DNA from 4 places in the Bacillus infantis NRRL B-14911 genome. Region 3 is predicted to be linked to each of the others. Evidence: riboswitches for the same ligand, from Rfam matches in the RefSeq annotation. Region 3 holds a riboswitch; each other region holds the start of a gene.
The links. A riboswitch is a leader RNA that binds a small molecule or an ion and turns the genes downstream of it on or off. The one in region 3 is predicted to bind S-adenosylmethionine.
Positions count from the first base shown of each region.

Region 1: linked by a shared signal. The riboswitch ahead of mtnK (S-methyl-5-thioribose kinase) and the one ahead of metK (methionine adenosyltransferase) in region 3 are both predicted to bind S-adenosylmethionine.
Region 2: linked by a shared signal. The riboswitch ahead of N288_RS24725 (YezD family protein) and the one ahead of metK (methionine adenosyltransferase) in region 3 are both predicted to bind S-adenosylmethionine.
Region 4: linked by a shared signal. The riboswitch ahead of N288_RS11595 (methionine biosynthesis PLP-dependent protein) and the one ahead of metK (methionine adenosyltransferase) in region 3 are both predicted to bind S-adenosylmethionine.

Region 1 is NC_022524.1:1,526,858-1,534,627, forward strand. Features, by position in the region: gene N288_RS25815 (methyl-accepting chemotaxis protein) at 1-475, shown strand, start outside; gene N288_RS07785 (PAS domain-containing sensor histidine kinase) at 731-2,617, shown strand; gene N288_RS07790 (DUF2087 domain-containing protein) at 2,753-3,337, shown strand; gene N288_RS07795 (GNAT family N-acetyltransferase) at 3,344-4,090, shown strand; gene mtnK (S-methyl-5-thioribose kinase) at 4,068-5,258, opposite strand; SAM riboswitch class I at 5,355-5,511, opposite strand; gene N288_RS07805 (carbon-nitrogen family hydrolase) at 5,602-6,378, opposite strand; gene N288_RS07810 (pyridoxal phosphate-dependent aminotransferase) at 6,516-7,688, shown strand.
Region 2 is NC_022524.1:2,463,657-2,471,426, forward strand. Features, by position in the region: gene N288_RS12315 (nitrite/sulfite reductase) at 1-1,549, opposite strand, end outside; gene cysC (adenylyl-sulfate kinase) at 1,562-2,164, opposite strand; gene sat (sulfate adenylyltransferase) at 2,178-3,323, opposite strand; gene N288_RS12330 (inorganic phosphate transporter) at 3,329-4,408, opposite strand; gene N288_RS12335 (phosphoadenylyl-sulfate reductase) at 4,424-5,134, opposite strand; gene N288_RS24725 (YezD family protein) at 5,242-5,373, opposite strand; SAM riboswitch class I at 5,493-5,596, opposite strand; gene N288_RS12345 (RDD family protein) at 5,717-6,529, opposite strand; gene N288_RS12350 (stage II sporulation protein M) at 6,626-7,606, shown strand; gene N288_RS12355 (DUF58 domain-containing protein) at 7,717-7,770, opposite strand, start outside.
Region 3 is NC_022524.1:3,728,635-3,736,404, forward strand. Features, by position in the region: gene N288_RS18770 (C39 family peptidase) at 22-897, shown strand; gene asnB (asparagine synthase (glutamine-hydrolyzing)) at 894-2,798, opposite strand; gene metK (methionine adenosyltransferase) at 3,122-4,321, opposite strand; SAM riboswitch class I at 4,753-4,930, opposite strand; gene N288_RS18790 (thiol-disulfide oxidoreductase DCC family protein) at 5,046-5,411, opposite strand; gene N288_RS25725 (hypothetical protein) at 5,526-5,648, opposite strand; gene qoxA (cytochrome aa3 quinol oxidase subunit II) at 5,781-6,728, shown strand; gene qoxB (cytochrome aa3 quinol oxidase subunit I) at 6,770-7,770, shown strand, end outside.
Region 4 is NC_022524.1:2,326,059-2,333,828, reverse strand. Features, by position in the region: gene metH (methionine synthase) at 1-1,913, opposite strand, end outside; gene N288_RS11605 (bifunctional homocysteine S-methyltransferase/methylenetetrahydrofolate reductase) at 1,891-3,756, opposite strand; gene metC (cystathionine beta-lyase) at 3,753-4,940, opposite strand; gene N288_RS11595 (methionine biosynthesis PLP-dependent protein) at 4,937-6,085, opposite strand; SAM riboswitch class I at 6,152-6,265, opposite strand; gene N288_RS11590 (H-type small acid-soluble spore protein) at 6,349-6,528, opposite strand; gene sucA (2-oxoglutarate dehydrogenase E1 component) at 7,362-7,770, shown strand, end outside.

The DNA.
Region 1 (7,770 bases), 2.2 Mb from region 3:
GGCTGGTGAGCATGGTCGAGGCTTTGCCGTGGTGGCGGATGAGGTAAGGAAACTGGCTGAACAGGTATCTTTCTCTGTGTCAGACATTACCAGGATTGTTAAAGGGATTCAGGCAGAATCCAATGACGTCGTCCTTTCCCTTAAGCATGGATATGAGCAGGTAGAAGAGGGGACCGGCCAGATTGAGCATACAGGCCAGACATTCCAAAATATCTATCAGTCTGTCAACAGGATGTCTGAAAACATCAATGAAATTTCCAGGAGCCTCGAACAAATTTCAAGCAGTTCTGCGGTAATGAATGACTCAATTGAAAATATTGCATCCGTTTCCGAGGAATCTGCAGCAGGGATTGAACAGACGAGTGCCTCCATCAGCCAGACAAATCATTCGATGGAGGAAATTTCTGATAATGCCCAGTCATTGTCCGAGCTCGCAGATCAGCTGAACGAGATGATTTCTAAATTCAGGCTATAAATGAACAAAACAGGCTGCAGGCAAAACTCATTTTTGCCGCAGCCTGTTTTTCATAGAGTCTAAGCTGTTTCGTCTCAACAGAAAAGGGAAAAAATTGCTGGTAATTGTCTAAAAATTGTTTTTTTTTAACCCCAACAGTAATAAAATGTAAGTGTTGTAGTATACAAGCCATAAAAGCCGATAGAATTTTCCAGCACAGTTGGAAAGGTATAAGATAGATGTCAGGCAAGTCTATGTCTTCGAGGAGGAAAATAGGTGGGGGCTTTATCTGATATAGCAAGAAAACAAATGGAGGAAAGGATAGCCGTGCTTGAACTGGAAAATGAAAGGCTGAAACAGGCGGCAGAGCAAATGGGAAAGTCTGTAGTAGCCAATCATGTTTTTGATTCCGCAGCAGATGGAATGATCATCTATACTGAACAGCGGGAGATTATTGCGGTTAATCCTGCCATGTCTCGGTTTTTAGGTACTGAGAAGGGACAGTTCGAGGGACTTAGGCTGGATGACCTGGTTCCCGTCGATTATCATTTTAAGCTGGAAAAGCAGAAAAAGCTGCTGCAGTCCCAGGAAAAAGTCAAAGGTGTTCTGCCGATGGCCAATAACGGCAGCCTTGCCTACTTTGAATTTACAACGAGCCGCCTTCCTGATAGCCGCCTCCTTTTGTCCATATTCAGGGATGTTACAGAGAAGAGACGGCTGGAGCAGAAAATCCGCAAACATGAAGACTTGTATAAAGACCTGTTTGTGGAAGCGCTCGATGGGATCGTTTACTGGAAGGATAAAGGGACAATCATCAATGCAAACCAGGCAGCATGCAGAATATTTGAAAGCACCCATGATGAACTTCTTGCCGGGAAGGTGGATGATTTTGTTCTTCACAAGGATGAAAGCTATTTCCAAATTCTCGAGGAGCTGTACAAAGAGGGACAGGTAAGGAATGAGCTGTTTTTTCTCATGCCAAATGGGCAAAAGAAGCTGCTGGAATTCACCGTTAAGCTGAACGCCGTTGAAGGCTATCATATGACGATTTTCAGGAATGTCAGTGAGCGGCATAAAATGGAAGAAGAACTGCGGGAAAGCGAAAGGAAATTCCGCAGCATTTTTGAAGGTGCCCTGGAGGGGCTGATACTGTGGGATGAAAACTTTACCATTGTCGATATCAATGCTTCAGGAGAAAGAATGCTGCAGATGAGTCAGCATGAAATTGTGGGACAGTCCCTGCTTGCGCTGCTGAATGATTGTAATATAACAGAAGAGGAGCTGCGCATGCATCTGGAGGAACTGTCAGGCAGCGGCCAATCCAACGGGACGATTTCTTATATTTTGAAATCCGGCAGAAAAATGCATTTTGAGTTCTCTTTGAAGCAAAATGTCTTCTCAGGGCTCAGCCTGACGACTTTTAAGGATATTACAGAGAAGCTGGAGATGGAGGACCAGCTGAAGAAGTCTGATACACTGAATGTGATTGGGCAATTAGCAGCGGGAATCGCCCATGAGATCAGAAATCCAATGACAGCTTTGAAAGGGTTCATTCAGCTTCTGGAAGACAGTGCAGGGAGCGGAAATTCCATGTACTTCAATATTATTACCTCTGAACTGCAGAGAATCGACTCCATTATAAATGAATTCCTGATTCTGGCGAAGCCACAGGCCATTCAGTATGTCGAGAAAGATATTATCCAGCTGATGAAAGAGACAGTTGAGCTCCTGACTGCCCAGGCAGTTCTCCATAATGTCCAGTTCAGGACAGATTATGCCAAGAACCTTCCCCTGGTCTTCTGTGAGCCGAACCAATTGAAGAAAGTGTTCATAAATATTATTAAGAATGCGATTGAAGTGATGCCAAAGGGCGGAATCATTACCATTTGCATTCAAAAAAACAGGACAGGGAGCATCCGGATTTCCATAAGGGATGAGGGATCCGGCATTCCGCCGGAAAAATTGCGAAAGCTGGGAGAGCCGTTTTATACAACGAAAGAACGGGGGACCGGGCTGGGCTTAATGGTCACATATAAAATAATTGAAGAGCATGAAGGTAATATTGAAGTGGAAAGCAAAATGGGGGAAGGAACCGTTTTTCATATCGATCTCCCCATAAAGCGGGGCGGGTACCAGGATCCAGGCGGCATTTTTACTTTATAGCAAAAAAGAAATACCGATTGTTCAAATTTGTATCATTCAGCAGAATGATGCATTTTTTTTGCAAAAGAATTGACTGCTGTATTCTAATTTGATATAAATCTAATTAGACATACATCAAATTTGGAGGCTGATCTCATGCAGTTAGACAGACTGGTGGCATTTCATAAAACGATGGGCGACCCTGCCAGAATACGGATTATAGCACTATTATCGAATGGGCCTCTGCATGGCCAGGCAATTGCAGGCAAATTGGGCCTTACTCCCCCGACGATCACCCATCATTTAAACAAGCTAAAAGCTATTAATAGCATCTATCAGCGCCGTGATAAAAACACCATCTATTATTACTTGAATGAATCGGTTATCAAACAGCAGGCAGAGGTTCTCATTAACCTGTTTGATAAAAAGGAAGGAGAGATGGAAGAAATGCTGGAAATGCATAATGAGAAACAAAAGGTTATCGAAAATTTCATCACAAAAGAAGGGAAGCTCAAGAATATACCGGCACAGCGCAAGAAAAAGCTGTTTATCTTTGAGCATATTGCTTCAGGTCTGAAAATGGGAAAGAAATATCCTGAAAAAGAGCTTAATGAGTATATAAAGAAATTCCATGAAGACTATGCGACGATCAGGAGAGAATTTATCGTCAATCATTTCATGTACAGGGAAAACAGCGTTTATGAGTTGAACCCCCGTGAAATGTGGGCTAAGCCGGAGTAGCTTGATATGGCCTATATGTATGAGCATATACCTGGAACTGATTTTGTCCCAGTCTTTGCTTCGGCTGTTCTTGATGGCCTTATACCAGGTGAGGTACAGGAGAGGCAAGGAAGTCTGCTGATATCCCTCACCAGCGGCATCCACTATGCCGCGGGACGAGCGGGAGAAGGGTCATTTGACCTGCTGGCAGGAAAATTGGATGAAGCAGAGAAAAATGGGAGGCGGTTCACACTTTTTTCCGGCTCTGCCGAACTGGATCAATTCATATCCGGCCAGTTTGGAGAGAGGCTCAATAAGCATCACCGCCATTCCTTTCAAAATTTTTCGCCGGTTCCTAAACTGTCTACCAAAAGCAGCGAAGTCTCCTTTTTTCCGCTGGATAGGGAGTCAGCAGGTGAATATCCTGAGTTCCGAATGGATTATTTCAGCACATACTGGGGATCCATTGAGCATTTTCTGAGATCCGGATTCGGCATCAGGGTGCTGATGGGAGAGCAGGCAGCCGGTGAATGTGTTTCTATATTCAGGAGCAATGAATTTGCCGAAATGGATATCCATATAGCAGAAAGTGCCAGGGGAAAGGGGCTGGGAGCCATGCTTGCTGCGAGATTCATTAAAACTGCCCTGGGAAAAAATCTGCAGCCGCGCTGGGATTGCAGCGCGGCCAATCTGGCAAGTAAGAAGCTTGCAGAAAAACTGGGTTTTTCTGAACCTGCGGAATACCTTGTTTTCACCCTGCCGAAACAAGGCTGACAATCCTGCATAAATCCTTTGCATCTGCGATTTCCCTGCGCTGAAGGATCAGGTTTCTCCCTGCAGCCAGTGCAGCTCTCTTGGCAGCCAGGCGCGCCTTTTTGTCTTCTATCCCGTCAAGGTCAGCAACATGGGCCAGTCCGATTGTCCTTCTTATCAGCTCACAGCCTGCAAAACCAACCGCATCTTCCCAATATTTCTGAAGCACAGCGGATAGAAAACCTTCTGTTCCAGCAAAAGGATCTTTATTATCCTTCTGCCATAAAAGAGAGAAATCATCTGAGAAAGTTCCCCAGAATGTTTCAATATGATGATCTATAAGTCTCGTTTTCTCAGGATTGGCGATAGACTGGAATAACAGATTGGCAATCACCTGTCCGATATCAAAACCTGCAGGGCCGTAGAAAGCAAATTCCGGGTCGATGACTTTTGTCTCCGCATCGGAAGCAAAGATGCTTCCTGTATGCAAATCACCGTGAAGCAGCGCCTCCGCTTCATTTAAGAAAATTTTCCTGAGGCGCGCTGCCTCGAGTTTCAATACTGAATCAGCCCATAAGGCTTCTGCATCGCCTTTCAGCTCTTCTTCAAAATCATTGGTCGGGCTATTGAAATAAGGATCTGCAAATATCAGGTCTTCCGTAATTTTGCACAGCTCCGGGTTGTAAAAATCTTTGGCAAGCTTTTTCTTATCAGCCTGAAGAAGGCCGTAGTCCGAGGTATAGAACAAAGTTCTTGCCAGGTAGTTTCCAAGATGGCCGGAAAGCAGCGGATATTCTTTTCCAGAGATCAGCCCTGTACGGCTGATCTCCAGGTGTGAAAGATCTTCCATCACAGTCACCGCGAGCTCTTCATCATTGTAGAAAACTTCCGGCACAAAATCCGGAGCAAGCTTTTTAAAAAGTTTAAGCGCTTCTGCTTCAATAGCAGCCCTTTTCAAGGTCAGCGGCCAGCTTTCGCCTACTACCTTGGCAAAAGGGAGAGCCTGCTTGATAATCAGGCTTTTTCCTGTCCCGTTTTCCTTGATCCTAAAGACAAGGTTAAGATTTCCGTCGCCTATTTCTTCCGTGGCTAAAGATGCATTTCCGGGAAACTGGCCAAGGCTTACAGCGAGTTCCGCGGCTGTTTTTTCTGTCAGCGGAGCATATTTATTTTTTACGAGTGTCATCATTTTTCCCTCCTGAATTTGGAGGCTTTATTTATCCATCAGGACATAAAAAAGCCTCTTTCTCATGCTGAAAGAGGCTTGAAGTATTGAGCTTCGCACCTCTTATCTGCCAGAAAGCCAAGCTTTCTGCTGGAATTAGCACCGTGCCTTATGGAGGAATTCTCCGGCGCAAGGATTGCGCCCCATCTCACGATGGAATTACGGTCGGTTGCTGGGCATCATCGGGCCAAGTCCCTCTGCCTGCTCTTGATAAGAGAATATAAGTTTGTATAAACGGCTGCCGCCAGCCATTTGAAAAAATAGTAACAGCGGCATATGTTTTCTGTCAATAAAAATTTAAAAAATTCTAATAGAATTCAGGTTTGCGGTCCGTAAAAACTGGGATGCGTGCCCTCACTTCCTCTACAAGCCTGAGGTCGAGATCTGCTGAAAGGATTTCTTCGTGCTCTGAAGCCTCTGCAACGACTTCGCCCCATGGATTGATGATGATGGAGTGGCCGGCAAATTGATTGGCCGGATCAGATCCGGCCCTGTTGCAGGCAACCACATAGCATTGATTTTCAATGGCTCTTGCAATCAGCAGCGCGCGCCAATGGGCGAGGCGGGGCAGGGGCCATTCAGCCACGACGAAAATGGCTTCTGCTCCTTCAAGTGCATGCTTGCGGATCCATTCAGGAAAACGGATATCGTAGCAGATAAAGCCGGCCATGGGATGGCCATTCAGATTGAAAGAAGCATCCCCGCTCCCGGGTGACAGGTGGAGATGTTCATCCATCAGTTGAAAAAGGTGCAGCTTGCTGTATTGGTGCAGGAGTTCACCTGTGCTGCTGACTGCAAGCAGGGTGTTGAAAACACCATCCTCTGTTTTATTTGCGACGCTTCCTCCAATGAAGGCAGCATGATGCTTATGGGCCATAGTCTGCAAAAACCGGATGCTTGATTCTGCGTGCCTGTCCCCGATTTCTTCCAGTCGGGTTAAATCATAGCCCGTTGTCCACAGCTCAGGCAGCACGATGATATCGGGATTGTCTTTGCTTGCGCGCTCGATCAGCGTTTCAGCTTTTTCGTAATTTTTCTCAGGGCTGCCAAAGGAGATGTCCATTTGGATGCAGGATATTTTCATAGGGTAAACCTCCGTATGCAAAGGATAAAATGATAAAATTGCAGAATATTTCTTTACTTCCTGCCTTTTACGTTATATCTTTGTCATTGGTTTTTCAAATAAAAATTTAATCCACATGTAAAGCAGGTGACTATGTGATGAAAATATTTCCTCAATCTGAACTGTTGCAAAGTCTGCCAAAGCAGTTCTTTGCAACATTGGTGCAAAAAGCAGCCAGGTATGCCGGGCAGGGGCATGATGTCATCAATCTTGGCCAGGGAAACCCTGACAGGCCCACACCGCCGCATATCGTCAGGAAACTTCAGGAAGCAGCCGAAAATCCCCTTAATCATAAATATTCCCCTTTTCGCGGTCAGCACAGCCTGAAAGCTGCAGCAGCTGAATTTTACAAAAGGGAATATGGTGTGGACCTTGATCCGGAAAAGGAAATAGCTATTTTATTCGGCGGGAAGGCTGGCCTGGTTGAAATTCCTCAATGTCTTCTCAATCCAGGGGAAACGATCCTTGTTCCTGACCCGGGGTATCCTGATTATTGGTCAGGAGTGGCCCTTGCGAAAGCTTCTATGGCTGTCATGCCCCTGAAAGAAGAGAATCATTTTCTGCCGGATTATGGTGAGCTTTCTGAGCAGGACATCGAATCAGCCAGGATGATGTTCCTCAATTATCCGAATAATCCGACCGGAGCCACGGCTACGAAGGAATTTTTCGAAGAAACGGTCCGCTTTGCAGCGGAAAATGAAATTTGCGTTGTTCATGATTTCGCCTACGGTGCAATTGGCTTTGACGGCAAAAAGCCAGTCAGCTTCCTGCAGACGGAAGGGGCAAAGGAAACAGGCATTGAAATTTATACACTCTCTAAAACTTACAATATGGCAGGCTGGAGAGTGGGGTTTGCGGCTGGGAATGAAAGTGTGATTGAAGCCATCAATCTTATGCAGGATCATCTGTATGTCAGCCTTTTTGGTGCTGTGCAGGAAGCGGCAGCAGAGGCTTTGTCCGGGCCGCAGGCATGTGTGGATGAACTGGTGCAGGTCTATGCTTCCAGGCGGAAAGCTTTTATTGAAGGCCTTAGGGAGATAGGCTGGGATGTTAAAGCACCGCTAGGATCATTTTTTGCCTGGCTGAAAGTTCCGGAAGGCTGGACGTCTGAGCAATTTGCCGATGTTCTGCTCGAAAAAGCGCAAGTAGTTGTGGCTCCCGGCATCGGATTTGGCGAATATGGAGAAGGATATGTCCGCGCAGGTCTGCTTGCAGATGAAGAGAGGCTTAAAGAGGCAGCAGCAAGGATCGGAAAGTTGAATATTTTTTGAAAAATCAATTGACATGTTTTTATAATCATGTCATAATCCAAATGAATTATTGATTATCTGAAAACTTTAAATTCCACATAGA
Region 2 (7,770 bases), 1.3 Mb from region 3:
AATCGAAGAAGGATTCCCCTGCTGACTTTTCATTCTTGAAAAAGTGCAGCAATTCCTCAAGCACATCGGCCAGCTTTTCCGCTTCTACCTTCCCTTTCAGCTTTTCATTGAATTTGCCGCCGGCATTAAGCGTTCCTCCTACATAGATTTCGTAAGCCTCCACCATTTCCTTGTTCTCATTCCGCACCTTCATTCCCTGCAGGCCGATATCGGCAATCTGCCTTTGGCCGCAGGAGTTCGGGCAGCCAACCATATGGATTCTGACCGGCACATCCAGGGTGATCCGGTTATCCAGCTCTTCAGCTATCACGCGCATCCTTTCTTTAGTTTCTACAAGTGCCAGATTGCAATATTCAATCCCGGTGCAGGAAACCGCGTGGCCGATAAAGGAATTGGGATTGATGGTGATGCGGCTGAAAATCGGCTCCTGGAGCAGTGCTTCAACGTTTTCCTCAGGTATATTGGGAATGATCAGGTTCTGCGAATTGCACGTCCTGATTTCTCCATTCCCATAATGGGCAGAAATGCGGGAAAGCTCGAATACTTCATCAGCCGACAAACGCCCCACCGGTACATTGAACCCAAGGAACTTCAGGCCGGGCTGTTTCTGGTCATGGATACCGTAAAAATAGCCGGCATTCCAGCCTCCTGCAGGCTCTGTTCCTTTTTCAGGAAGAGGCCCTGTGTACTCCAGCAGCTTTTCCTTGAATTTCTCCGGACCCCAGTCAGCCATAAGGAATTTGAGTCTGGCCAGATGCCTTTTTTCCCGGTAGCCGTAGTCCCTGAATATCGTTGTTACGGCAATGGCTGTTTCCAGTGTGCGCTCAGGTTCAATAAATACGTCCAGCGTTTCTGCCAGATAAGGCCGGGAAGAAAGTCCGCCGCCAACCTTCAGGTGGAACCCTTTTCTCTCACCGCCATCAATCACCTTGACCGCCGGGGTGAAGGATACACAGTTGATTTCCGCATTAGAAGCATTATGCAGATTAGCTGAAATTGACATTTTATATTTTCTAGGCAGATTGGAGAAATCTTCATTTTTCTGAAAATAGGTATATACTTCATTAACAATCTCAGTGGTATCAAACAATTCGTGCGGATCAAGCCCGGCAATCGGATTGCCGACGATTGTCCTTGTGATGTCACCGCATGCCCCTGCACTCGAAAGGCCTACAGCCTCCAGCCTGTTGAAAATATCAGGAATCTGGCTGATTTCAAGCCAATGGAATTGGATAGCCTGCCTTGTTGTTATATCAAAGACGCCGCGCCCGTAGTCCCGGGCAATTCCGGCCAGAGCATCTACCTGCGGCTTCGTCAGGATGCCGGAGGGGACGTTCACCCTCATCATGAAATAGCCGTCCTCCTTCGGGCGCTGCAGGTACAAGCCTGCCCATTTGAACAGGTCCCACTGATCCTTTGGAATGGATTCAAAGCCGTTTGCTGCATAATAGGGAATATCATTAAGAATTTCGAGTCCGTCTTTTTCCAGCTTTGCTTTCTCCGTTTTGTTCAGCTTTTCATTATCAGCCCAATGCTTTACATATGCCATTCTTGCCCCTCCTTAAATGATTCCCTGCTCTTTTAAGTAGATTAATATCTTTTCAGCTGCCTCTTCTGGAGAAAGCTGGTCAGTCCGAATGATGATTTCCGGGTCTTCCGGCTCTTCGTAAGGAGCATCGATCCCCGTGAATCCTTTAATCTCCTCGCGCCGTGCTTTTTGGTACAGCTGCTTGGGATCCCGCTTTTCACATTCTTCCAAAGGGCAGTCAATGAATACTTCAATGAACTCCCCTTTTTCCGGAAAAAGGCTTCGCACCAGTTCCCTGTCCTTCCGGTAAGGCGAGATGAATGCTGTACAGACAATCTGGCCGCTGTCAGTAAACAGCTTAGCCACTTCACCGATCCGGCGGATATTTTCATTCCTGTCTTCTTCTGAGAATCCGAGGTCGCGGTTCAGTCCATGGCGGATATTATCGCCATCCAGGACATATTCATCAATGCCATCCTTGAAAAGCCGGTGGCTGACGATATTGGCTATGGTCGATTTACCTGATCCGGACAGCCCTGTCAGCCAGAGCACACAGCTGGCATGCCCGTTTTGCGCCCTCCTCTCTTCTTTTGTTACTGCTGCTTCATGCCATGTAAGATTCAGTGAATGTGCCATGCATTCTTCCTCCTTAAACCGTTTCTTTTTCCCGCAAGCCCTGAATCAGCACCTCAATTACTTCTTTCCTGCTGAAAGAGGATGGCGGGATTTCTCCGGCACGGAGCATTTCCCTGACCTTTGTGCCTGAAAGGATTACCCGGTCATCCGCTGTATGCGGGCAGGTCTTGTCGGAAGCCATGCCTTCACACACATTGCAATAGAAGCTGTGCTCGAAAAATAAAGGCTTGATCCCCAGCTCTTCTTCGGTAAACTCCCTGAATATATGCTGGGCATCATAGGTTCCGTAATAATTGCCTACTCCGGCATGATCGCGCCCTACGATGAAATGGGTGCATCCGAAGTTCTTTCTGGCGATGCTGTGAAAAATAGCTTCCCTCGGCCCCGCGTACCTCATGGCTGCTGGATAGACTGCGAGCTGGACACGGGTTTCAGGATAATAATGCTCCAGCAGCACCCGGTAGCTTTTCAGGCGGACATCTGCCGGTATATCATCCTCCTTCGTATCCCCGACGAGCGGGTTAAGGAAAAGGCCATCGACTGTTTCAAGGGCAGCTTTCTGGATATATTCATGGGCCCGGTGCACCGGGTTCCGCGTCTGGAAGCCGACAACCGTGTTCCAGCCTTTTTCAGCAAATAAGGACCGCGTCTCCTTCGGTGTCAGCCAGACATCTGTGAAATCTCCTTTATCAGGACGCTTAATCAGTGTAATTTTTCCTGCAGCATAGGTGCGGCCTCTTTCAAAAAGCTTATTAACTCCTGGATGTGCCCGGTCAGAGGTCCGGTAGACTGAAAGTGCCTCTTTTTCCAGATCTGGCTGGTAAAGCTCGGAAAGTTCAAGGATCCCGTAGGTTTCTCCCTTATGATTCAGCCTGCAGATATCACCTTTATGAAGGTCAGCTGCTATATCCGGAATGATCGGCAGCGTGACCGGTATCGGCCATACTGTACCATCTGCAAGGCGCATACTTTCAACCACAGATTCGTAGTCCTCCTTTCCCAGAAAACCTGTCAGCGGGCTGAAAAGTCCACAGGCGATCAGCTCCAGGTCACTTAATGCAACTGAGTCTATCTCTATCTCCTGATTCGTGTTCTGGATCGGATAATCCGGATTGAATGCTTCTATGAGTTTGCCTCCATGAGGCATAGGTAGTGACATTTTCATCAGCCTTTCCTTGCTAGTTTATAAGTTTCATTTTCCGGCAGGGCCGTATTCTGCCTTCCCATCAGGAAACGGACACCGAATACAGAAATAAGGACTCCAGCCATGGCAACAATCGGGTAAAAGTCATGCTTAATGATGATTTGGATCAAGGTATAGCTCAGTACCATCGACAGTACTGGCGACACAAGCCATACACCGAGGAGCCTGATGACAATTTCTTTCTGGAAAACAGAGCGCCCCTGGCCGGCAAAGCCGATTCCGATGATGGAGCTTGTCGTGATCTGGGTCAAGGGGACGGGAATCCCGAATAAGGATGCAGCAGTGACAATGCCTGCCCCGGTACCAGAAATGATGCATCCTTCTTCGAGCCGGATATCAGTGATTTTCTTTCCGTTTGTCTCCAGCACTTTACTGCCGAGAAAAACAGCGCCTGCGGCGACGAATATACCGCCCCAGAAAATCCCTGCCTCTGGCGGGAGGATGTCAGCACCAACAAGGGGGCCAACCGCATTGGCAACATTATTCATGCCGGCCGAAAAGGCTTCAAACAATCCCATGAGTGTGACCAGGAAGCCAAGGAAGCGGATGGTGCCCGGCTTTTTGGTCTTCTTGGTTGAGCGGAGTATCCTGATCAGCTTCGCTGCAATGACAGCAATGATAAAAGCGGCCAGCGGCGTAATCAGCCAAAAAGAAATGATCCACAAGAGCTTGGAAGCAAATAAAGATTGATAAGCAATCCCTGCCCCTACAACTGATCCGACTGTCACCTCACTGGTCGACAGCGGAATTCCGAAAATATTGGCCAGGAAAAGCGACAGTGCTGCAGAGGCAAGGACAATCAGGGCTATGCTCACGGTGAAAGTGCTTTTCGGCACAATCCCGCTTCCCATCGTTTTGACAACCTCGCCCCCTCCGAGCCAGGCGCCAAGGAATACGGCGGCTCCGCACAGCAGGAGAGCAGTCTTTCGGCTTTTGATGGATCCTGATCCGTATGCAATCCCCATCGAGGCAGCTGCCCCGCTTGCTCCTATATTCATGGCAAAGAATAGTCCAATGGTCATTGCTATTGCTGCAAGCATGGTCATGCCCCCCTTTCACCCGGAATGCAGGCCGCATTCCGTCTTGCCGGTCCCAGCCCACCTGCCTGCCCTGCTGTCCCCGCCAACTCCTGCAGCCCTTGTACAGGGAAAGCATCCAATGCTTGGATACCCATTGTCATGGAGGTTATTATATGGGAGATCTTTTTTACGGATATGCTCCCAAACTTCCTCCCAAGTCCAGTGAATAAGAGGGCAGATTTTTACATTTTGAAATTTGCTGTCCTTGTTTAAAAATTGCGCCCCAGCCCTGGATGCAGACTGATCCCTCCTCAGCCCGGAAATCCAGGCGATTTTGTCTTTCATGGCTTCCTGGAGCGGAATGATCTTCCGGATGCTGCAGCAGCGGTCCGGCTCTCTTTTCCACAGTGCCGGTCCATAGGCTTCCCGCTGGTCATCCAAAGAAAGGGAAGGAAGCTTCCTTTCAATATTCAGCTCCGGAAAACGCTCCTGCACCCTTTCAATGACCTCATAGGTTTCCGGAAAATGGAGCCCGGTATCCAGGAAAATAATATGGGCATCAGGCTTTATCCCTGTGATAAGATCAATCAGTACAATCGCCTCAGCCCCGAAGCTTGAGGCGTAGCTGATATCTTGCGGGCTGTAATGGCTATAGGCCCATTCCAGCACTTTTTGTGCTCCTTTGAATCCATCGTTTTCAGGGAATGATGGCGGTTCCCAGCTGGTGTATGTTACGGTGGTGCTCATTTCAGTGCTCCTTTCATGGTGCCTTCTGTTTTTTGACTGATTTTTAACAAGAAAAAAGGCAGCCTTCCTCCCGCTTTTGGGAAAAAGACCGCCTCTAGTTTGTCTAGTCAGCGCGCTTTATTAGATTGAAGGCGAACCTTTTCATTCTTCTCAATTTGAATGACCTTGCCATCCTGCACCACAAGTGTGATGCTTCCAAACTTTACAGACTGCAGCATCCTTTGCAGATGTGCGGCCACTTCCTCCCAATCAGCATGCTTCAGATCGGCTCGCCTCCTTTTTGAATGGCTGGGATGGGGACAAGGAGGAAAAAGAAAACGCCTTTTCCAACAGGAAAAGGCGCATTTCGCATACTTGCACCTTATCTCCCAAAATGCTGGACATTTTGCTGGAATTGGCACCTTGCTTTTAGCAGGTTGCCGGGCTTCGATGGGCCAGTCCCTCAGCCACTCTAGATAAGTGATATAATCAGGAGCGTTTGCTCTGATTTATTTTATTGAAATTAATCCTACCATACCCATATGATTTGTCAACGAGTTAACGAAAAGTTTTCTAATAATTTTTTTAATTAGGAAAATATGCTCATTTTATCTGATTCTCAAATTCCCACTCCTCTTTCCCGATTAAATAAAGAACCAGCAGGATGTCTTCCAGCTGCCTGAATGACTTTCGTTCCGGATCGATATCGAGCTTTGGCAGGAGTGAATAAGAAAGTTTTTTTGTGAGCTCTTCTCTTTTGCCTATAGGGAGCTGGAGCAGCCTCTCACTATAGGTCTTTAAAAGCTTCCACTCCTCGGCGCCAATCTTCCTGACAGTCCACTCGTCCATATATATATCTTCCTTTTTCAGGCCTCTTTCCTGGATTTCTTTTTCAATCCCGGTCATTTTACCCGGCTTCTTCTTTTTCCGTTCATGCACGACCACTGTCCCGGCAGCCAGATCGCCGACCCGTTTATGCCTGGAATGAAAAAATACCATCAGAATGCCAAGCAGATAGTACACCGGCAGGGAGTCTATGATGCGGAGGAGATTTCGGATAAAGCTTGAGAGCAATGTGATGCTCTGGCCGTTATCCTGAATGACCCTTATTCCCATGATCTTTTTCCCCAGTGTCCTTCCTGCCCAAAAATATTCCAATACAAAAAAATATCCCCAGTTGACCAGAAAAAGGCAAATTAGCATAATGGCGAACGGCCATGAAAGAAAAGTATCATCAAGAAAGAATGCTGCGGCACTGGAAGCATAAAAAGCAAATAAAAGAATGCTCGCCAGATTGAATACCATAAGGATCAGCTGATCGATGATGAGGGCCCCGGCCCTGCTGCCAAGTCCGGCAGGCTGGAATTGAAGCGATACAAATTCAGGTGTTTTGATAAGAATTGTTTCTGTTTGCATGATGCACCCCATTTCCTGGAAGTTTTGCCTGTATCTCACTCTCCCTATGATTTATAATGGAGATACAACTTTTATGGTTACAGGCAGGTGATTAGATTGAATAGTAAACAGTTCATCAAGCAGCATCGGGAAAACTGGCAGGAGCTCGAGGAGCTGCTCGCCAGGATGAAAAGACGAAAAGCCGCAGGAACTGATTTGGCCCGGTTTGACAGGCTGTATCAGAAAGCAGCACAGAATCTTTCATTCTCCCGGACTTTCTTTCCAGACGAAGAAGTGACTTTTTATTTAAATGATCTTGTCGCAAAGGCGCATAATCTTTTATATAAAAGCCAATCCTCCAGTATGGCCCAGCTGAAAGATTTCTTCCAGATCAAGTTTGTGCGGCTATTGTTCGAGCAATGGAAATTTGTCGTTGCCAGCATGCTCCTTTTCACATTGGGCGGTTTGGGGAGTTTCTTTGCTGTGATCCATGATCCGCTTTCAATCCATTCGATTCTCCCGGCCGAGATGTCCGGGGCAATTGATCCCCAGAGGCTCGGCGAGAATGAAGGTGCGGTCGATTCTGCGGTCATGTCAGCAAGCATCATGACCAATAATATCCGTGTCGCAATCCTCGCATTTGCCGGCGGTATCACCTTTGGGATTTTGACCGTTTATCTTATGATTTATAATGGCATCATTGTAGGCGCCATTGCCGGCCTGTTTTGGTCTCACGGAAAATCTTATGAATTCTGGGCCTATATTGTCCCCCATGGGATGATAGAGCTTACCGCGATATTCATCGCGGGCGGAGCCGGCCTGCTTATGGGATATAAGCTTCTGGTCCCGGGCAGATACTCCCGGGGCTATCAGCTGAAAACCAAGGCAAAAAGGTCGGTTCAGCTGCTACTGGGAACTATTCCGCTCTTCATCATCGCCGGATTGATCGAGGGGTTTATCACCCCTTCCCCGCTCCCGCTGGAAATGAAGTATATGGCTGCCTTCCTGACGGTCCTTGGACTGCTGTTTTATGCCTGGTCAGGCTGGCTCCTGGATCAAAAGCGAAAACGCCTGGTTCATCCCCTGCAAGCTCCATAAATATTTGCAGGGGTATATGCTATGGATGCTCTAAAAAACAGTTTCGCGCTCCCGACAGCTCACTGAGTGCCGGTGAGATAAACAAAATCTCTCCATGTAAATGGCAGAAATTAAAGAAGCCCCCGATTCAACACATTGATATAATGGGACACAGCAGCTGCTGC
Region 3 (7,770 bases):
CGATAACACAAGGTGGTGCAAATGAATTATCTCTTTATTGTTATTCTATTGCTGCTGATCTTTTTTCTTTCTCTTCTTTTAAAAGCAAAGAAAGGAAAGCGTCTCTTCAGCCCTTTTATTCTATTTATCTTCATTGCTGTACTCCTTGCAGGGGCCATAGCCATTGACCATAATCAGCCAGGTTCGCCAGGCGGTATTGCAGACCGGATCAAGTCCTGGATCAAATCTCCTTTGACATCGGCGAGTTCCTTTTTGGACAAGACACTTGACCGGCCTATCATAAAAATCAAGGATGAGGTGCTGCTTGACGCCCCTGTTCTGCATCAGCTCCCTGAGCTTCCGCGGGGCTGCGAGGTTACTAGTCTCAGCATGCTGCTGCAGCATGCCGGGGTTCAGGCAGATAAAATGACGCTCGCAAAGGAAATAGAAAAAGAACCGACTCCCTACAAAAAGGAGAATGGCAAAGTATATTACGGCCATCCGAACGACGGCTTCATCGGTGACATGTATTCCCTTGATGGGCCAGGTCTTGGTGTATACCACAAGCCGGTCAAGGATCTGGCCGAAAAGTACCTGCCCGGCGAAATAATTGATTTGACCGGTTCTGATTTTACAGAGCTGAAAACGCATCTATCAGATGGACAGCCTGTCTGGGTGATTACGAACACGGCCTATCAGAAATTGGCTCCGGATTATTTTCAGACATGGGAGACGCCTAGCGGGCCGGTTAAGATCACTTATAAAGAGCATTCTGTCCTGATTACAGGATATGACTCTGGATACGTATATTTTAACGATCCGCTCACAGGAGAGAAAAATAAAAAAGCACCCATTGATGGCTTTGAAGAAGCCTGGGTGCAGATGGGAAGACAGGCAATTACCTATCTTTCCCGCTAGCCTTTCATAGGCTGAAAGGATGGTTCGCTGATCAGTTCCTTTTCAAATGAATATTTCTTTTCGACATACACATCATGCCAGAGCATAAACATGAGCACAGTCCAGATTTTCCTGCTGTTGTCTGCTTTATCCTGGCAGTGGTCTTCAAGAAGCTTCAGAATATAGTCTTTATTAAGCAAATGATCCGTGCTGCTTTCGCGGATTATTTTTTTTGCCCACCCGTTCATCTCGTCCTTCAGCCAGTGGCGGATCGGGACAGGGAAGCCAAGCTTTTTGCGGGTTAGCACATGGTCAGGCACAACGCCCTCCGCCGCTTTTCTCAAAATATATTTGGTCGTTCCATTGGCCGTTTTCAGGTTTGTCGGAATCCTTGAAGCTACATTGAATACCTCTTTATCAAGGAATGGCACGCGAAGCTCAAGGGAATGGGCCATGGTCATTTTATCAGCCTTCAATAGAATGTCGCCGCGCATCCAGGTGTGGATGTCGATATACTGCATACGGTCCACAGGATCATAGCCCTGGCTCTCCGCATATAAAGGCCTTGTGATATCTTTATAATCGATGCCGTTCTGGTAGACGCCAAGCAGCCTGCGCTTTTCTTCTTCAGTGAACATTTTTGCATTTCCGATATATCTTTCTTCCATCGGAGTCACGCCGCGTTCAATGAAGCTTTTGCCTTTCATGCCCTCAGGCATCATCCTGGCAATCAGCCTCAGGAAAGCTTTCCCGACCTGCGGTATTTTATTGAACATTTCAAGCGACTGGGGCTCACGGTAAATATTGTAGCCGCCGAACAGCTCATCCGCACCTTCGCCTGAAAGGACAACCGTTACATGCTTGCGTGCTTCACGGGCAACGAAATATAAAGGCACACATGCCGGATCTGCGAGCGGATCATCCATATGCCACATGATCCTAGGCAGTTCATCCATATACTCCTGCGGTGTGATCACATAGCTGATGTTTTCAACACCCAGCTTATCCGCTGTTTCTTTGGCTACATCAATTTCGCTGAATCCGTTCCGCTCAAAGCCGACAGAAAATGTCTTGATATTCGGATGGTATTGTTTTGCAATGGATGCAATGATGGAAGAATCGATGCCGCCGGACAGGAATGAACCAACCGGTACATCGCTTCGCATATGCATTTTAACAGAATCGAACAGGACGTCTTTTATTTCTTTCACAAATTCCGGCTCAGACTTTTGGACAGGCTGGAAGGAAGCCTTCCAATAGCGTTTGATGTCCATCGGAGAACCGATTTTCTTTGTGAAATAATGGCCCGGTTCAAGTTTATGGATGCCAGCGGACATTGTTTCCGGCTCCGGAACAAACTGGTACGTCAAATAATGCTGAAGGGACTCATAGTTAAGGACGTCATTTTCCAGCGCCATCAGGATACTTTTCTTTTCAGAAGCAAAAAATGTTTTCCCATCATTTTCGAGGTAGAAGAAAGGCTTGATTCCGAAATGGTCTCTAGCCCCGTATAAGGACTGCTCCTGTTTATCCCAGATGACAAATGAGAACATGCCGCGGAGTTTTTCAACCGCTTTTTCCTTCAGGTGGCTGTATAGCGCGATGATTACTTCTGTATCTGAATTGGTCTCAAATGTAAGGCCTTCTTTTATGAGCTCTTCGCGAAGCTCCACATAGTTATAGACTTCGCCATTGAAAATGATCCAGTATCTCTCATTTTCATAGGTCAGCGGCTGATGGCCGCATTCGATGTCAATGATGCTCAGGCGGCGGAAGCCGAACTGGATATGTTCATCATTGTAATAGCCTGCATCATCAGGCCCCCTGTGGGTAATGATATTATTCATATTTTCAAACTGCTGCTTTTGCGCATCGTTCAGAACTTGCGCATTTTCATGGACACAGCCGATAAAACCGCACATTATGTAGTTCACCTTCTTCAATTTAGTCAAAATCCCATTCCGTCTGAAAAAAACAGCGGAAGGCATTCATGCCGGTGCAGTGCTTGCCCGGCCAGCCATAATCTGCCATATCACACATTAATCCCAAAAAACATACTCTCTAATACTACCACTAAACCTGAAAAAATGGCACTATCAACATGAAAAACAGGCAGGGGAAAAATTAGGCATTTACAAGAATTATTCACAGATCAGCAGACCGTTAAACGCTCTATCCCTTTAGACGAAATATAAAAGCGGGAGCTGCATATTTCAGCACTCCCGCTTTTTTGTTCTTATAAGGATTATTTTCCAGCCTGCTGGCGCAGTGTATCTGCTTTGTCAGTGCGCTCCCAAGGAAGATCAACATCTGTACGGCCGAAATGTCCGTAAGCTGCAGTCTGCTTGTAGATAGGGCGGCGCAGGTTCAGCATATTGATGATGCCTGCCGGGCGAAGATCAAAGTTATCGCGGACAAGGTCGACAAGCGTATCTTCGCTCACAGTTCCTGTTCCGAATGTATCAACAGAAATGGAAACCGGCTGCGCTACCCCGATGGCGTAGGCAAGCTGCACTTCAACCTTATCAGCAAGGCCGGCAGCGACGATATTCTTCGCTACATAGCGGGCTGCATAAGCTGCTGAGCGGTCAACCTTTGTAGGATCCTTGCCGGAGAATGCGCCTCCGCCGTGGCGTGCATATCCGCCGTAAGTATCAACAATGATTTTGCGGCCAGTCAAACCTGCATCCCCTTGAGGTCCGCCGATAACAAAACGGCCAGTAGGGTTGATGAAGTATTTTGTATTTTCATCGATCAGTTCTTTTGGAACGACCGGATTGATGACATGTTCTTTCAGGTTGCGCTGGATTTGCTCCAGGCTGATTTCAGGATGGTGCTGTGTGGAGATGACAATGGTATCGATGCGTACCGGCTTGTCGTTCTCATCATACTCAACAGTCACCTGTGTCTTGCCATCCGGACGCAGATACGGAAGAATTTCTTCTTTGCGCACTTCTGTCAGGCGGCGTGATAATTTGTGCGCCAGGGAAATCGGAAGAGGCATAAGCTCTTTCGTTTCATTGCAGGCAAAGCCGAACATAAGGCCCTGGTCCCCTGCGCCGATCGCTTCGATTTCTTCATCTGACATTTGGCCTTCACGCGCTTCAAGCGCCTGGTCTACACCCATTGCAATGTCAGCTGACTGCTCATCAATGGAAGTCAAGACAGCACATGTTTCGGAATCAAAGCCGTATTTAGCACGGGTATAGCCGATATCCTTGATTGTTTCGCGGACAAGCTTAGGAATATCAACATATGTAGATGTTGTAATTTCACCTGCAACAAGGACTAACCCTGTTGTAACAGATGTTTCAGCAGCAACGCGGGCATTTGCGTCTTTTGCTAAGATAGCGTCTAAAATTGCATCAGAAATCTGGTCACAGATTTTATCCGGATGACCTTCAGTAACTGATTCAGAAGTAAACAAACGGCGTTTATTTGACATCTGATTTCCTCCTTATTTATAAGAATAGAGTGAGGTTCTTATCCGGCGCTACACCTTATTCTTCCCCTCGGATTGATACGGTACTCATTCCCTAAGTAGTATTGAATAAACATGGAGTTTTTATCCCGCTCTCGCGTATGCATTGCTTCACAATCTGCATAACCGGCTGGTTCCATCCCCCGGTACGTGCATTCTCAGGCAAGTGCTGAAAAGGCAGGTCACCGCCGATGCAGAAAACCGGTCAAAGGCATTATATATAAGCCAGGCACAATAGAAATTGTATGATTTTATCCTGTTAAATGCATAGCCCTTGTAAATCAGCTTTATGCAAAAACTTCCATAATATGCAATTAAAAGACATCCCTCAAAATGCAAAATAAAAAACCTTCCCAAAGTGAAAAGGTTGAAAGCAAAATGATTCGCGCCTTTCACTCTTATCGTTCAAGGAATCTTCCTTGCGTCAGGTTAGCACCTTTGCTAAAAACAGACCATTGCTGGCTGGTAATTTGAACCGTTATGCTCTTTTCAGCATATATCCGTTTTCAAAAGCATCATTAGCAGGTTGCTGGGTTTCATCGGGCCTGTCCCTCCACCAGCTCGGGATAAGAGAGTATCCGTTCAAGGTAAAATCATAACGTACAGATGTAGCGGCGTCAATCATTTTCTCCGCTATAGCAAGAAGAAATTCATCCTGCACCTGCAGAAAATCCGATATGGAAATTAATCACAGGGAACAGCTGCCGTCCTTGCATTTCTTCCTAAGCAGTTTGTGTCTGTTCCGTGCAATCCACCGGTATACCGGAACCCCGGCAGCAGATGCGAAAGGAAGGTGCATAAAGAGCCCGAGAACGAAGGTCAGGGGGAACAGCAGCAGCAGCCTTCTTACTGCATAGAAACCTTTCAGGACCTTTTTTTCAGGAGTTATAATATGAAGCTCTTTCCTCAGCTCCCTGCTGCTGAACTGAATTTCTCCATGCTCCTGTTCATATTTCTGGAGTGAAACCCAGTCTACCCTGTGGAGCAGGTCAAGCTTTTGGAAAGATTTTTTTGTCATCTGGCAAAGCTGGCAAGTATTGTCGTAAAGGGCCATCGTTTTCACATTACCATCTCCCGCCTGTAAAATCGTGCTTTTTATTAAATTTTACCATACCTTTCAATCAATATAGAAGCAGTGTAAACTTATATCTATATAATATATGTTTCATTATAAATAATGCCTCTTCTGCTTAGCTGCAGGAGTTTCCCCCGCCTTGGCAAGCCCCCTTAATTTCTGTTGTGCAAATAATATGCCGCAAAGTTCGGAAAGAATTTCTATCTTCTTGAACAATTTGTGACACCTTTCACATTCTATTGAATTACCCTTTAAAATTGCTTATGATGATAACAGATTGTGAACTATGTAACATATACACTATTATTATGTTATTAAACTTTCAGCCATTGAGAAAGGGGCTTATCCATGAAAAAGAAATATTCTTTGCTTTTAGGAATATTTACAATCATTACTATTCTATCAGGCTGTGAGCCGCTGATGGTGCTGGATCCCAAGGGGCCTCAGGCCGCCGTCCAGGCAAAAGACATCATCCTGTCAACGGCAATCATGTCTGTCATCGTCCTTGTGGTTTTTGCCATGCTTGCTTATATGCTCTATAAATACCGCTCTTCAAAGCAAAGCAAGGATTATGAACCGCCGCATATTAAAGGAAATCTTCTGGTCGAAGCGGTCTGTGTCGGTATCCCCGTCCTGATCGTCATCTTCCTATCGGTTGTATCCACACAAAGCAACTATAAAGTGGAATCAGCACCTACAGGATACGGCGACAAAGAGCCTTTAGTCGTATATGCATCATCTTCTAACTGGAAATGGCATTTCAGCTATCCAGAAGAAGATATCGAAACAGTCAACTATCTATATGTACCGACTGACCGCCCGCTTGAATTTAAGCTCTATTCATACGGACCGATCACAAGCTTCTGGATCCCTCAGCTTGGCGGACAAAAATATGCCATGGCTGATATGGTCAACACATTGCACCTGGGAGCAGATGAACCCGGTGAATATATGGGGCGCAATGCCAACTTTAACGGAAAAGGCTTTGCTGAAAATACATTCAATGTAACAGCCATGCCGCAGGAAGAGTTTGACCAATGGGTTGATGACGTGAAAGATACGGCTGAGCCTCTTACGGAAGAAAAATTCAATGAACTGCTTGAACCGGGGCATCTTGGACAGTCAACTTATACCGGAACACATCTTGATTTCATGCCCGCACCTGAAGGCGAGCATGGCGGCCATAACCATGGTTCCAGCTCTGACAGCCATGATGCTGACTCAGATCATGAACATATGGATATGGAAGAGGACGGATCTGGCGACAATGGCCACTCAGAACATGAAGGCCATTAATAAGAACAGACCCGCTACCCTAGAAAGGAGTTTAAAATCCTATGGAATTCTTTGAACGTTTTGCCATTCCGCATCCCAGCCCTGTAATCTATGCGTCAATGGTTGCTATAGGTTTAACGGTTATTGCCATCATTGCAGGCTTGACTTATTTTAAAAAATGGGGCTATCTGTGGAGAGAATGGCTGACAACAGTCGATCATAAACGGATTGGGATCATGTATCTGATTTCTGCCCTGCTCATGCTTTTCCGAGGCGGCGCAGATGCCATCATGATGCGTGCCCAGCTGGCTGTGCCGGACAATACCCTCCTTGACGCACAGCACTATAATGAAATTTTCACAACGCACGGAACAGTTATGATTCTGTTCATGGCAATGCCATTCATCATGGCTTTCATGAACTTTGTTGTGCCGCTTCAAATCGGGGCACGCGACGTTGCTTTCCCTAAACTTAATGCACTCAGCTTCTGGCTCTTCTTCATGGGTGCCATGCTGCTGAACATCTCATTCGTTATCGGCGGTTCGCCTGATGCCGGCTGGACTTCCTACTTCCCTCTTGCAGGGACTGAGTTCAGCGAATCAGTCGGAACCAACTATTATATGTTCTCACTGCAAATCGCTGGTTTGGGTACATTGATGACCGGTATCAATATGGTAACCACCATCCTCAGGATGCGTGCTCCTGGCATGACATTGATGAAAATGCCAATGTTCACATGGTCATCACTTGTTGCCAGCATCATTATCGTATTTGCTTTCCCTGTACTGACTGTTGCTCTTGCAATGGGATCTCTTGACAGATTATTTGCCACCAACTTCTTTACGACCAGCAATGGCGGTATGGATATGCTGTGGGCAAACTTCTTCTGGGTATGGGGACACCCTGAGGTATACATTCTGATACTTCCTGCTTTCGGTATATACAGCGAGATCATCTCAACGTTCGCACGCAGGAACCTTTATGGCTATAAATCAATGGTAGGATCCATGGTGATCATTTCACTCTTGTCCTTCCTTGTCTGGACCCACCACTTCTTTACAAT
Region 4 (7,770 bases), 1.4 Mb from region 3:
GTACCTTCTTTTATATAATAGGCAAGGCGTTCAGCCAGGCTCATATCAGGAAGAAGGCTTTTTTCTTCCTTTTTCTTGCCCCGGTAAAATTCTGTGAACTGTGCGAGTGTTTCATCCGTAGTTTCAAATAACAGCTTTTCTGCCAAAGCAATTTCTTCACTTGCTATACTGGCAAACCGCTCAAGTTTTTCTGTATTCACAATTGCATAGTCCAATCCCGCCTGGGTACAGTGATAGAGGAAGACGGAATTAAGAATCTCCCTTCCAACCGGAGGCAGGCCAAAAGAAACATTGCTGATGCCAAGAATCGTTTGTGTCTTTGGAAAGCGTTCTTTTATCAGGCGGATACCCTCAACAGTCGCTTCTGCCGAACCGATGTATTGTTCATCACCTGTCCCAACCGGGAAGACGAGCGGGTCAAAAATGATGTCCTCAGGAGGAATCCCATATTTTTCAACCAGAAGGGTATAGGAGCGGGAAGCAATTTCAAGCTTTCTATCTGCACTCACTCCCATGCCTTTCTCATCTATGGTTCCGACTACCACTGCTGCCCCGTACAGGCGTATAAGAGGGGCAATAGCCTCAAATCTTTCTTCGCCATCCTCCAGATTGATAGAGTTGATCACGGATTTTCCCTGCAGGTAAATAAGGGCTTTTTCTATAACTTTCTCATCTGTAGAATCTATTACAATCGGTGCTTTTACTTTTTTAGTTACTTCTTTAATGAAATTTTCCATATCTTCCAGTTCATCCCGATCAGGGTCAGCAAGGCATATATCAATAACATGGGCGCCATTCTTGACCTGTGCCCTCGCGACTTCTGACGCTTCTTCAAACTTTCCCTCGGCAATCAGTCTTCTGAACTTCCTGGATCCTATGACATTTGTCCGCTCGCCGACCATGATGGGGCGGAGGGTTGGGTCATCATAGATGAGCGGCTCAATGCCTGATACTTTATGGGCAGATGCTGCAGAGATTTTCCGCGGTGCAAAATGTTCCATTTTATCTGCAATTGCCTTGATATGCTCCGGTGTAGTTCCGCAGCACCCGCCGACGATGTTCAGCCAGCCCTGTGAGGCAAACCCTGCAAGCTTTTCTGCGAGCGATTCAGGTGTTTCGTGGTAGCGCCCTTCTTCATCAGGCAGCCCGGCGTTTGGATAACAGCTGACAGCAGCATCTGCAAGCGAAGATAATGACCTGATATGCTCCTGCATAAATTCAGGTCCTGTAGCGCAATTAAGGCCGACAGCCAGCGGTTTCATATGCTCTAGGGAAATATAAAAAGCTTCAATTGGCTGGCCCGCGAGTGTCGTCCCCATAGGTTCAATTGTACCTGAAACAATAAGGGGGAGAGTGATGCCGGTTTTTTTGAAGGCATTTTGTATCCCGATATATCCTGCTTTCACGTTGAGCATATCCTGGCTGGTCTCAAGAAGGAGGAGGTCCGCTTTGCCATCAATTAATCCGCAGGCTTGTTCCTCATATGACAATGACAGCTCTTCAAATGTCGTTCCTCCTGTGACACTAAGTGTTTTTGTAGTAGGTCCCATAGATCCGGCAACAAAACGCGGCCATGAAGGAGTGCTGATCTGATCAGCCGCTTTCCTTGCAATCAAAGAAGCAGTTCTGTTGATTTCATAGGCTTTTTCTTTAAGGCTGTATTCATCAAGGACAATGCTTGTGGCCCCGAAAGTATTGGTTTCAATTATATCGGCACCGGCCTTAAGATAGGCAAGGTGGATTTCTTTAATAACCCCCGGTGCTGTAAGATTCAAGTATTCATTGCAGCCATCATACTGTTCGCCGCCAAAATCTTCAGCAGAAAGATCAGCTCTCTGCAGCATCGTTCCCATGGCGCCATCCATGATCAGGATTTTATTATTCATTCTTTCAGATAGAGAAATCTTTGGCATTCCTGCTCCTCCTGGCTGTCTTCAGCTTCTCGCTGCGCGCATATGCGGCAAGCTCCGCTGTCAGTTCATACTTCATAAACGGGGTGATTAAATAGATGCCATTGAACAGCTCTGCTGCTGCATCAATCAGCTCTTTGCTTATGCTGATCCCTTCGCGGACTGACTGGAGGGGGTCATCTTTCAGGCTGTTCATACGTTCCCTGATTTTGTCGGATATTTTGATGCCCGGCACCTCATTATGAAGGAAATCAGCATTCCTGCTGCTCGTCAGAGGCATGAGGCCGATATAGATCGGCTGTTCCATATGTTTGGTAGCCTCATATATTTCCATAAGCTTCTCTTCCGAAAATACAGGCTGGGTAATAAAATAATCCGCTCCGCACTCCGCCTTTTTTTCGAGCCTCTGAACTGCCTTCTCAAGAGAACGGACATTTGGGTTAAAGGCAGCAGCAACAGAAAATGCAGCTTTTTGTCCAAGATCCTTGCCTGAAATCGAGCGGCCTTCATTCAGCTGCTTGATCATCTGAATCAGCTCGAAGGAGGACATATCATATACGGAAGATGCGCCGGGAAAATCGCCGACCCTTGCAGGATCTCCGGTAATGGCAAGAATATCATGGAGTCCCAGTGTATGAAGGCCCATTAAATGGGATTGCAGCCCAATGATATTCCTGTCCCTGCACGTCAGGTGAATGAGCGGACGAAGCCCCAGCCTGTTCTTTGCCAAATAGCCGAGTGCTTCATTTGAGATCCGGGGGGATGCAAGCGAATTATCGGCAAGTGTAATTGCGTCAATGCCTGCGTCTTGAAGAGCCTTGGCCCCGGCAAAAAATTTATCCGTTTCCAATTTCCTTGGAGGATCCAATTCAACGATGACTGACTGTCTCTTTTTCACAAGATCCTGGAGCGGGGGAAGATCCCTTTGGGCCTCTTTTGGCATAATCCGAATTTTAGCCTTTGGTTCCCTGACTTCCTTTTTCTCTAAAGGAGGAGATCCTTTTAATTCATCTGAAAATGCACGGATGTGAGCAGGAGTGGTGCCGCAGCATCCTCCAAGCAGCCTTACCCCCTGGTTCCTGAAAGCTTTGGCAGACTGCCTGAAATATTCTGCATCGCCTTCGTAATGGAATTTTCCATCCGTGTATGCAGGCAGGCTGGCATTTGGATATGCGGACAGGTAAGCCTTCTGTGGCAGGGGCACCTCCTCAAGCGTCAGCAGCATATGATGGGGGCCAAGCCGGCAATTGAGCCCGACGATATCCGCGCCGAGCGCATCCAGCCTGGACAGCGCTTCGCTTATGGGAGTGTGATCCTGCATAATACCCGTCTCCTGCAGTGACACCTGGGCAATGAGAGGGAGGGCTGTTTCTTTCCTCGCGATCGAAAGGACAGTTTCCAGTTCCTTGAGATCATAATAGGTCTCAAGAAGGATCGCATCCACCCCTTCCATCAGCAAGCAGTAGAGCTGCTCCCTGAAGCTCCTTTTTATTTCTTCTATAGATATTGAGTGGGGTTTGATCCCGCGGTTTCCGCCAATCGTTCCGGCCACAAAGGCATGATTTCCCGCAGCCTTCCTCGCAACAGTGACAGCGGCACTGTTTATTTCCTTTACATGGTCCTCCAGTCCGTAGCGCTGCAGCTTGAGATAATTGGCTGCATAGGTATTGGTCTGGATCAAAGTTGCACCTGCATCTATATAAGCTTGGTGGATATTTTGAATATGGCCTGGCTGTGATACATTAAGTTCTTCAAAGCAGAAATCTGTACCATAGGAATAGAGGAGAGTGCCCATCGCTCCATCTGCTATGATGATCTCTTTTTCCATTTTATCCAGCAGACTCATAGTTTTACCCTCGCTGTATGGCATGTTCTCTCTGCGGCAGAAAGTGCTCTGCTGAAATCGTGTATTAAATCATCCGGATTTTCGAGGCCTGCAGAAAGGCGGAGAAGGGAGTCGGATATTCCGCGCCTGCTTCTTTCGGGTGCAGGCATGGAGGCATGAGACATCCGGGCTGGCCAGGAGAGTATCGACTCGACAGCGCCCAGGCTTACTGCAAAAACCGGGATTTCCAGAGCATCAGAGAATTTCCGCAGCGCATCTTCGTCTTCAAGCTCAAAAGACAGCACAGCTCCCGGCCCGGCAGCCTGTTCTCTCTGCAGCTTAAACTGCGGATGGCTCTCAAGCCCAGGGTAATGCACTTTTTTCACAAGTGGGTGATTCTCAAGGAAAAGAGCAATTTTCTCTGCTGTTATCATGGACTGCTGCAGTCTGACATGAAGGGTTTTCAAACCCCTCAGCACCAGCCAGCAATCCTGCACACCAAGGACAGCACCAAAGGAATTCTGCAGAAAGGCCACTTTCTCAGCCAGCACTGGATCTTTTACTGCACAAAGGCCGGCAACGACATCACTGTGTCCGGAGATAAATTTCGTCGCACTGTGAAGGACAATATCTGCCCCAAGGTCCAGCGGCTTTTGCAGCTGGGGGGTCATGAAAGTATTGTCAACGAACGTATAAGCATCTTTTTCCCTGGCAATCTCAGCAATGCTTTTAATATCGGCAACCTTCAAGAGGGGATTGGAAGGTGTTTCAACATAGAATAGTTTTGTATGTGGAAGGGCAGCCTCTTTTACTTCTTCTAAATTAGTCATATCTGCGAAGGTGTAATCAATTCCGTAGCGCGAGAGGACCTCTGTGACCATCCTGTAGGTGCCTCCGTATACATCCTCTGAAATGACGACATGGTCTCCCTGGGAAAGAAGAAGAAAGCAAGTGGAGATGGCCGCCATACCGGAAGAAAACGCAAATCCTCTGGTTCCGCCTTCAAGTCCTGCAATTACTTCTTCAAGCGCCTCTCTTGTCGGGTTTAGGCTTCTTGAGTAGTCATATTTGCCAAAAGACTCAAGATCCTTTTGATGAAAGGTGGAGGCATGATGAATCGGGACGCTTACAGCCCCTGTAACCGGGTCTGTTTTATGTTTATTGTGCAATAGCTTTGTTTCGAATCTATAACAGTCTTCGTTCATTTTGCATTCTCCCCTTCCACACAGCCACTGAAGGCCTGTTCCAAATCTTTCATCAAATCTTCCGGATCTTCGATGCCAACAGAAAATCTAAGGAGCTTGCCGCAGATTCCATTGGCTAATCGGGTCTCTTCCGGGATGTCAGCATGTGTCTGTGTGGCAGGATAAGTAATAAAGCTTTCAGTTCCGCCAAGACTTTCGGCGAAAGTAATAAGGTTCAGCTTCTGCAGGAATAGATCTGCCCAATTTTCTTCAAGGATTCTGAAGGAGAGCATTCCGCCTTTTCCGGGATACAGCACTTCCTCTACATATTCATGGCTGTTCAAGTATTCAGCCAGTTTACGAGCATTGCTTTCATGCTTCTTCATCCGGAGGGCAAGGGTCTTCATCCCTCTCATCAGGAGCCAGGAATCAAATGGGCTTAACACTGCTCCTGCAGCATTATGGTGATGGGCAAGGGAGGCACATAACTTCTCTCCTCGTGCCGCAATAAGGCCTGCGAGCACATCGTTATGGCCGCCCAGATATTTTGTAGCACTGTGTATGACGATATCGGCCCCCAGTCTGATTGGCTGCTGAAGGACCGGCGTAAAAAAGGTATTATCGACGATCAGTAGAATTCCATGCTGGCGGGCGATTGCAGCCATAGCCTCAATATCAGCCTGCTGCATGAGCGGGTTGGTCGGCGTTTCCAGGAATATTGCTTTCGTATGAGGCGAGATTTGCCTGCTTACCGCATGGATATCAGAGGTATCTGCGTATTTTGTAACCAGCCCCCATTTGGCAAAACCCTGCTCAAGCAGCCTGTAGGTGCCTCCATAAAGATCCTTTGACACCACCAGCTCATCACCTGAACGGAATAGAGATAAAACAACGGAGATGGCGCTCATGCCCGAACTGCAGGCATAACCCTGATCAGCTCCTTCAAGGCTGGCAATTGCCTGCTCAAGTATTTCCCTAGTTGGATTTCCCGTCCGGACATAATCATAGCCGTTGGACTTGCCGATTCCTTCATGTCGGTAAGCTGTAGAAAAATAAACCGGAGGGTTGACGGTTCCTGTATGCTGATCGCTTCGATTGCCAAGCTGCGCCAATAATGTTTCTGTTTTCACCAATATGTTCACTCCTTTTTTGCACAATGCTTTCATGCTCCATGGAAAATAAAAAAAGTCTTCTATAAGAAGAAGACTTTTTGGATGCAGCACTTGTCATTCTTCTTATCTTTCAAGCCCATAAAGGACCTGCAGGAATTAGCACCTTTTCAATATTATCCATTGAAGGTTGCTGAGGCTTCACAGGGCCATACCCTCTGCCTCTCTTGATAAGAAATACAGTTATTGAATTTTCTATACTTTACAATATTAAACCAGTAAAAGTCAATGAACTTTCATAATATTTTAAAAATATGATCTCAACCCTCGATCAGATTCAGGACAGATACATCCAATTCCTTTTCAGGTTCAGCCCTGGAATATATCCTCGCTGTCCTTGTCCTTTCATCCACATGCTGTATGATTACAGATTCACCTTCATAGCTGACTTTAATAGGATCAGCAGACATAAGAATTTCTTTTGCCCTGCCAATATTCATTTTCATTCCTCCTTGGAAAGTATCGTTATATTTTTTGTACAGCCGGGAGAAATTTATGCGGAAGAAAAGAAAAAATGGGAATTTATTTTTGTGAAAATTCAGCTCTTTTGCTTTAGAATAGAAGCAAGAAAAGGAAAGTGAAGGTGAGTCCATGCAAAAACATATGAAAAATCGCTGCTTATTGTATGAATGCATTCAAGACGGAGAGCTGATCGAAGAGGCAGGCCATATTCCATTCCAGCATGCGGACACCCTGGTCAAGGGTCCTTATGACTTTCCTTTGGACAGAAGACAAGAATGTCTGCACAGCATAAAGAGCAGGAAAACAAAACAGCTGGGCATTAATATAGAAAGAATATAATGGGGGACTGCACATAAAAACGCCGGGTCAGGCATTGTATTAGATTACTAAGTTGAAACATAGGAAAAAAATAAAACCGGGAATCTTTCCCGGTTTTATTTTTTACTATTAGAATAATAATCGCTGTTTATTCACAAGAATCCCTTAATCCTTTACAGTCCTAAAGTTAGATATCTACCTATTATAACATTACTATATTCATAATGGAGCGAAAAAAAATAGAAAAATCATTTTTTTAATATAGATTTTAAGGTGATGAAAAAAAATTACATTTTTCTTCTAATTTTCAGTTTAAATCCTTTGTACGATAGGGATTTGCGTGGTAAAATGTCATTGAAAACGTTTTATCCTCTGAATAAAATTATTATTCATACAATTTTGCGTTACTATTTCATATATTAGGGTAAAAATTTACGGGATAAAATGCCGGAAACTAAATGTTTTCTTAAAAAAACACTCGGAGGTAATTTTCATGAAAACGCCATCCAACGGCGAGGGACCTTTACAGGGGTTTCATGGACCAAACCTTGGCTATGTTATTGAATTATATGAAAGATTCCTGGAGGACCCTCAATCAGTAGACGCTGAAATGAGAGAGTACTTTGAAAAGTGGGGATCTCCTGAACAAACTCAGATTGACACCTTTGAAAATGATAAGCCTGTCCAGGCTGCAGCTCCCGGACAGCTGGAAAAAACGCTGGCAGCTATCCGCCTTGCGGATAATATCAGGGCGTACGGCCATATCTCGGCTGATATCTACCCATTAAAAAACAATAAGCCGGAGAAAGACATCCTTGCGCTGGAGCAATATGGATTGACCCGGAATGATCTGGAGCAGGTGCCGGCATCGATCATTTGTTCAGATGCCCCTTCACATGTAC